Regions from separate parts of the Caballeronia sp. M1242 genome, predicted to be linked through region 2. Evidence: riboswitches for the same ligand, from Rfam matches in the RefSeq annotation. Region 2 holds a riboswitch; the other holds the start of a gene.

Region 1 (3,804 bases), on a different replicon from region 2:
GAACGCCGTCACGCGCACCACGCCGATCTGGTCCGATGCGTACTGCAACGCGGCCTCGGCCGAATGGCTGCGCTCCGGCTGTATCGACGGATTGCCGCTGAACGGATAGTAGAGATCGTCGAAGCTCGGCGCGCGAAACGCCGCCGCGTAGCTCGCGCTCGCGCGCCAGTGCGAATCGAAGTTGTACGTGTAGCCCAGATAGTAGCTGTTCGCGCCGCCGAAGTCGGAATACTGGTCGCGGCGCACGTTGGCCTGCACTTCGCTCGGACCGAAGCGGCCGACATAGCCCGCGAAGACCGAGTTCACATGCCGGTCGGGCGCGCTGAACTGGTCCGAATCGAGCGACTGGTCGAGATGCTCGTAGCCGAACATCAGCTTGTGCGCCTCGGTGAGGCGGAAGTCGTTTTGCCACAGATACTGATGATTCTCCGAGTCGAAGCGGCTCGTATAGACGCCGTTGTGTTCGATGTTCGCGCGGTCTTGCCCCTGCGCGACGGTGAAGTGCGTCGTCCAGTTGTCGGTGAGCTTGCCGTTCGCGAATACCGACGCCGAGCGCACGCGATCATGCGATTCATTGAGATCGGTCGGCACGCCGTACGGATCGTCGAAGCTGTTCACGCCGTTCGATTGCAGAAAGCGCACGCCTGCGTCCCACTTGTCGCTGAACTTGTGGCGCAGCGTCGCGGCGACGCTTTCGTTCAGATAACCGTTCGCGTTCGGATTCGCGGCGGGCGCGAGCGCGGGATCGATCGCCGAGAAACCGTCGGTCTTCTCGCGCGAGACGTTCACGCTGAACGTGGTGCGGCCCTCGGCATCGAGCGCGCCGTCGACGCCCGCCGACTGCCGCTGCGTGTGATAGCTGCCGTATTCGGCTTCGAAGTGAAAGCGCGGCGGATGTGCTTCGCCCTCCTTCGTGAAAATCTGCACGACGCCGCCGATCGCGTTCGATCCATATAGCGCCGACACGTTGCCGTTGACCACTTCGACGCGGCCGGTCTGATCGAGCATCAGTTGCGACAACTGCGCCGCGCCGAGCGACACCGATTCAACGCGCACGCCGTCGATCAGCACGAGCGACTGCGTCGACGACGCGCCGCGTATGAACACGCCCGAGGTCGCGCCCGGCCCGCCGTTGCGCGTGATCTGCACGCCGGGCGCAAGCGCGATGAGCCCGAGCACATCGTTTGCATTGCTGTCGGCGATGTCCTGCGCGTCGAAGAGCGTCGCCTGCGGGATGGAATCGGCGAGCGGTTGCGCGCCGCGCGTCGCCGTGACGACGACGGGCGCGAGTGTCTGCGACGGAGAATCGGAATCGGCGTGCGCGACCTGGACAAGCGGCGCACTCGCGGCGGCGCACATCACGACGCGCGCCGCGCGACGAATGAGGCCCGACGAAGGCAAGAGCATGGGTGAAGCGTTTCCGTTGGAGACTGGCGCGTGCCCCGCTCCCCGCGAAGTCTGTGCGCGACGCACGCGCCGACTTGCAAAGCATCGGCGCGCTGGACGATTGGCCGGTATCCGGGCTGGCGACGCATCGTCCCGCCTTCCCGCGCTTCGAAGCGCAGTGGCGCCGACACGTTTCTTGCAGTCGCGAGTCCGATGGCAAACGACCACGGAGCAACACGAAGAAACGCGCGAGGGACGACTTGCAACTTGCGTTGCGGTCGCTTACCGTTGCGGGGGCAGCACAGGTTGGCGAGCCGCGCGAGGCGAGACAGCGCTTCCTGTTTCCCGTTTGACTGCGCCGCAAGAAAGGCGGCGCGAGCACCAAAAGTGCGGCAAGTGTAGGAGCGCGCATGGGGGCCGTCAAGAAGGCGCGCGCCCGTCATCGCGAGGCTTGAGCGACGAGCGAGCAACGAGCAAGCGTCGCCATCCGCGCATCCGAGTGCGTCACGCGCGGCCATTCCGCACATGAATACGCGGCGATGCGCGCAAGATCGCGTGTTGTTACGTCTCGAAACGAGACAATTATCGGAAGCACCGTTGAACCGCGCTAAAATGCCAGGTCTTTAGAGGACGCAGCACATGCTCAACGAACTCGAATCACTGTCAGGAAACATCGGCCGGCTGATCAAGATCAGCGAGCGCCACAATCAGGCGCGTCTCGCGCTCGAAGCACAAATCGAACAGCTGCGCGCCGATTACGCCGGCGTTCAGGCCGAACTCGCGCAGGTTCGCCACGAGCGCGACACGCTGCAAGGCGAACGCGATTCGCTGTCCGCGAAGATCGACGACGCGCAAGTGCGCCTCAACGCGATCCTCGAAAAGCTGCCGCGCGGCAAAGCGCATCATGCCGAAAGCGACAATCAGCTCGATCTTCTGAACGCCGAATCCAGCGCGTCGCGCGAAGCGCAGCACGAACATGCGCACGCGGAAGAAGTGCACGGCGAGCACCATCAAGGAGAGAAGGCATGACGACCACGCAGATCGAAGTATCCATTCTCGGCCAGCAGTATCGCCTCGCGTGCTCGCCGGAGACCGAGGCCGCGCTGCGCGAAGCCGTGGCCCGCGTCGATGCCGAAATGAACAAGGTACGCAACGCAAGCAGCGTGCGCGGCACGGACCGCATCGCGGTGATGGCCGCGCTTTCGCTGGCGTCCGAACTGCTCAAGCTGCAGGAAAGCGTGCGTCACGGCGAAGCGTTCCCCGCCGAGGAAATCCGCCGCACCATGCATTCGATGAACGAGCAGCTCGGCGCGGTCATTGCGCAATATGAAGCGCACTGAGCGAAGCGCACTGACGGTCATGCGCTGATCTAATCAGCGTTGCGGTATCCATCAAAAAAAGATACCGCGAGAAACGCAGGCAAGGGCTGCAAGGACCAAACGTTTGGTGTACAGTGAGGTCTCCCTGCCTGGTACGCCAAGGTCATATATTCCTTGAACCAATGCTACATTGGCACGGTTGCGGAACGTTGCAGCACGGGCGCGCGCGTCACTCTGTCTGATGTACCCGAAGTGTTGCTTACCGCGACCAATCTTGAACCCAGGTTCAGGATGCCGGCCTAGCGGCTGAGGCGGGGACCTTATTTCTGGAAGCACGAACGGCATCGGTTCTTACCGGTGCCGTTTTTGTTTGCATCGCCCAAAACCGCACGCACACTCCTTCACGCCGAACTCATGCGCTACTGGCTGATGAAGTCCGAACCGGACGAAGCGAGCATCGATCATCTCGCGCACGCGCCCAAGAAGACGCTGCCGTGGACCGGCGTGCGCAACTATCAGGCGCGCAACTTCATGCGCGACCAGATGCAGATCGGCGACGGCGTGCTCTTCTACCATTCGAGTTGCCCCGAGCCCGGTATCGCGGGAATCGCGAAGGTCTGTTCGACGGCGTATCCCGACCCCACGCAGTTCGATCCCAAGAGCGCCTACTACGATCCCAAGTCCAAGCAGGACACGCCGCGCTGGATGCTCGTGGATGTGAGCTTCGTGAAGAAGACGCGGCTCATTCCGCTCGCCGAACTGCGCGAGCATCCGGAACTCGCCGGCATGCAGGTGCTCGCGCGCGGCAACCGCCTGTCGATCACGCCGGTCACCGAGAACGAATGGCGCTTTATTACCGAACGCCTCGTCTAGAGCAGGAACTAAGGACTGGAGGCGGACGCCTAAGTGCGGTCGCGAATCACGCGACGCCTTGCGTTGGAGTCCTTCGATGATGAACAAGAAAATCGCCGCCGCCCTCGCCCTCGCGATGTCGAGCGTCACCCTCGCCTATTCCGCCTCCGTCGCCGCGCAGACGGTCATCGCCAATCCGCAGCCCGCGGGCGTGCTTTCGCTTTCGGCGCAGGCGAGCGCGCAAGTG
Region 2 (3,804 bases):
CGCCTTTGATGAACTGAACGACGCCGAGCTTCATGCCGTGCCCGAGCACGCGCACGGCCATGCCGAAAGCGGCCGTGGTCTTGCCCTTGCCATTGCCTGTGTTGACGATCAGGAGACCCTTCTCGTGATCGGCGGCGGCCTGCTTCTTTTCGTGGCCTTCCTTGCGACGCTGCGTCATGCGCAGATGCGATTCCGTATCGGTTTTCATGGGCTCTTTCAGGCTTTCTTCGTTGCTATGGCGACGGTCACGTGACCGTCGATCATCTTCGGCGCCACAAGCTCTCCGCCATCGCTTGCGAGCAGCGCGCTAGGCTCGCACACGCCCTCGGCGGGCATGAGCGCGAGCTCGTCCGCGCGATAAAGGCGCAATGGCAGGGCATGACGCTCGCAGAAGACACGCAAGCCGGCTTCGTCGTGTTTGATGTCGATGCTCGCGACCACCGCGATGTGCGCGAAGGTGAGTTCCGCTGCTTGAAGCGCACGAAGCACGGCCGCTTCAATCGCATCGGCGCTTACGCCGCGTTTGCAGCCGATGCCGACGGCGAGATGGCGCGGGCTCACGCAAGGAAGCATCATCGAACGAATGGACGGAATGCGTGCGCCGCGCATGCGTCCCTCGCGGATGGCGGCGTTCGGCGAAGGCATCACGATGGCGAGATGCGCTTCGTCCCCTGCGCTGGCCGGTATCCGGGCTTGCGGCCGTCATCGCGCAGCCTTCCCACCGTGAACGGGCAGTGGCCGTGTGCGCCATGCGCGATATCGTGCAAGCCGATACCGCCGGTCGCGTACCGTTGCGGGGACAGCACAGGTTGGCGAGCGCTTGCATGATCGTGAAGACGCCGCTTCCTGTTTCCCGTTTAACTGCGCGTTTCGTGTGAACGCGCGAGCACCAGTCGCGCGCCAACGATACCACATGCCCCCGCTTTTCGGCGGCGCTTTCCTTGACGCTCCTTCGTGAGGAGCCTAGACTTCACGCAGTTCTGGTGCCCGCGTGCGAGCTTCTTTCGCGCGCAGTTAAACGGGAAGCAGGAAGCGCATCGCTCCATCATGCGATCGGACGCGCGCCAACCTGCGCTGCCCCCGCAACGGTAAGCGACCGGCGGTATCGGCGAGTACGATATCGCGCGTTGCGCACGAAGCCACTGTCGGTACACGGCAGGAAGGCTGCGCAACGAGGTCCCAAGCCCGGATACCGGCCAGACTTTCGCAGGGCCCACGCCGCGGGGATGCGGCATGTCCCATGATCCATCAGTCGTGCGCTTTTTCCCGCAGATCTCGCCGGCGATACCTTCCTCGCGCGACGCACGCACGACGCACGCATACACGAGCCACGGAGCGACGATGCAAACCCGCAAGATACCCGTCACGGTCGTGACCGGCTTTCTCGGCAGCGGCAAGACCACCTTGATGCGCCACATCATGTCGAATGCGCAGGGCTTGCGCCTCGCTGTCATCGTGAACGAATTCGGCGAGCTCGGCATAGACGGGGAAATCCTGAAGGGTTGCGGCATCGGTTGCGACGACGAAGCCGGGTCCTCGGAGCGCAATCTCTATGAACTCGCTAACGGGTGCCTGTGTTGCACGGTGCAGGAAGAGTTTTATCCGGTGATGGAGCAGTTGCTGGAACGCCGCGAGCGCATCGATCATGTGTTGATCGAGACGTCGGGCCTCGCGTTGCCGAAGCCGCTCGTGCAGGCATTCAACTGGCCGTCCATCAAAAATGCGTTCACGGTCGATGCCGTCATCACGGTGGTCGATGGTCCTGCCGCCGCAAGCGGACAGTTCGCCGTGAACCCCGCAGCGGTCGATGCGCAACGCAAGGCCGACCCGAACCTCGATCACGAATCGCCGCTGCACGAGCTATTCGAAGATCAACTGTCCTCGGCTGATCTCGTGATCGTCAACAAGACCGACCTCATGGACGCCGACGCACTGCGCCGCGTGGAAGCGCTCGTGCGGCCCGAGATTCCGCCGCAAGTGAAGGTCGTGCCCGCGCAAATGGGCAAGCTCGATCTGCATGCGCTGCTCGGTCTGCAATCGGCGTCCGAGGACAGCATTCATCTTCGCCACGATCATCACGGTTCTGCCGACGACGAAGGCCACGTGGACCATCACCATGACGAATTCGATTCGGTCGTCGTCGAAGGACAAGTGGAATCGCGCGAACAGGCCATTGCGGCGTTGCAGGCGCTCGTGGAGAGTCACACGATCTATCGCGTGAAAGGGTTCGCCGCGCTGCCGGGCGCGGGCATGCGTCTCGTGGTGCAAGGCGTGGGCCGGCGCTTCGACAGCTATTTCGACCGGCGCTGGAACGAAGGCGAAGCCGCGAGCCGCTTCGTGCTGATCGGAGAAGACCTCGATCGTCAAACGCTGCAAATAGCGTTGAACGCGGCGCTGGCGAACGCGCTCGCGCAGGCCTGACGCGATGCATCTGTTACGCACGACGCCCGGAGGTTTTGTCGATGACGCGGCAGGCGTCATGCGTATCGAGCAGACGCGCGCACCGATCGTCGTGCTGAGTTCGGCGGATACCACGCTCGCGCTACTTGCAAGCGTGTTTCCGCGTCTGGAGCCGGGCTTTCCCGAAGTGCGGCTCGCGAATCAATCGTTTCTGCGCCAGCCCGCATCGGTCGACTTCTATATCGACGATGTATTGCGTCATGCGCGCGTCGTCATCGTCGATCATCTCGGCGGTGAATCATACTGGCCTTATGGCATCGAGCGAATCGTGGCGCTCGCCGAGCGCGAGAAGCAGATGCTCGCCATGTTCTCGGGCGATCTCACCGAAGACCCGAACCTGATCAGCAAGAGCACCGCGGAGGCCGCGTTCTGCCGCGAGTTGTCGCGCTATCTGCGCGAAGGCGGCGCGGGCAATGCCGAGGAATTTTTGCGCGCGATCGGTCATCGCGCGTTCGGCTTCGGTCGCGCGCCGCAAGCGCCGCGTCCGCTGCCTGTCGTGGCCATCTATCATCCCGAGCGCGACATCGCCGCAATCGACGACTGGCGCGCGCGATGGACCGAAGGCGCGCCCGTCGTCGCGATCCTGTTTTATCGCGCGCATCTGCAAGCGGGCAACACCGCTGTATTCGATGCGCTCATCGAAGCGCTCGAAAAGGAAGGGCTGAATCCGCTGCCGATTGCGATCGCTTCCCTCAAGGAAAGCGTGAGCCGCGAAGTGATCGCGCGCTTGTGCATGGAGCATCGCGCATCGCTCGTATTGAACACGACTGCGTTTGCAGCAAGCGTGATCGGCGAAAGCGAAGACTTCGACATCGCGGGCGATGCGCCCGTCCTGCAAGTGATATTGAGCGGCGGCAATCGCGAAGACTGGGAAAAGGACAACCACGGCCTCAATTCGCGCGATGTAGCGATGCATGTCGCGCTGCCCGAGGTCGATGGCCGCATCATCACGCGCGCGGTCAGCTTCAAGGGACTCGCGTATCACTGTGCGCAGACGCAAGTGGACGTGGTCCGTTATCAGGCCGATGCCGAACGCGTGCGCTTCGTCGCCGAGTTGAGTCGCCGCTGGTGCAAGCTGCGGCATACGCCCAACCACGAGAAACGCATCGCGCTCGTGCTCGCCAACTATCCGGCGAGCGAAGGACGCATCGGAAACGGCGTGGGACTCGATACGCCGGCATCCGCGATCGGCATCCTGTCGATGCTCGCCCGCGAAGGCTATCGCGTGGGCGAATTGCCGGAGAGCGGCGACGCGCTCATCGCTGCGTTGACGCGAGGCGTGACGAACGATCCCGTGGTTCGCGATATGCGGCCGGCGTTGCAAAGCCTCTCGCTCGACGACTA

Evidence for each region. Region 2 has a riboswitch for cobalamin ahead of cobW (cobalamin biosynthesis protein CobW). Riboswitches for the same ligand answer to the same signal wherever they lie in the genome.
Region 1: linked by a shared signal. The riboswitch ahead of JYK05_RS02920 (TonB-dependent receptor domain-containing protein) and the one ahead of cobW (cobalamin biosynthesis protein CobW) in region 2 are both predicted to bind cobalamin.

The regions. Positions count from the first base shown of each region.
Region 1 covers NZ_CP071129.1:634,209-638,012, reverse strand. The annotation lists gene JYK05_RS02920 (TonB-dependent receptor domain-containing protein) at 1-1,407, opposite strand, end outside; cobalamin riboswitch at 1,492-1,787, opposite strand; gene JYK05_RS02915 (ATPase) at 2,026-2,415, shown strand; gene JYK05_RS02910 (cell division protein ZapA) at 2,412-2,726, shown strand; RNA gene ssrS (6S RNA) at 2,845-3,027, shown strand; gene JYK05_RS02900 (EVE domain-containing protein) at 3,120-3,578, shown strand; gene JYK05_RS02895 (SIMPL domain-containing protein) at 3,694-3,804, shown strand, end outside.
Region 2 covers NZ_CP071130.1:616,174-619,977, forward strand. The annotation lists gene cobO (cob(I)yrinic acid a,c-diamide adenosyltransferase) at 1-208, opposite strand, end outside; gene JYK05_RS16310 (cobalamin biosynthesis protein) at 217-645, opposite strand; cobalamin riboswitch at 661-909, opposite strand; cobalamin riboswitch at 965-1,216, shown strand; gene cobW (cobalamin biosynthesis protein CobW) at 1,342-2,421, shown strand; gene cobN (cobaltochelatase subunit CobN) at 2,426-3,804, shown strand, end outside.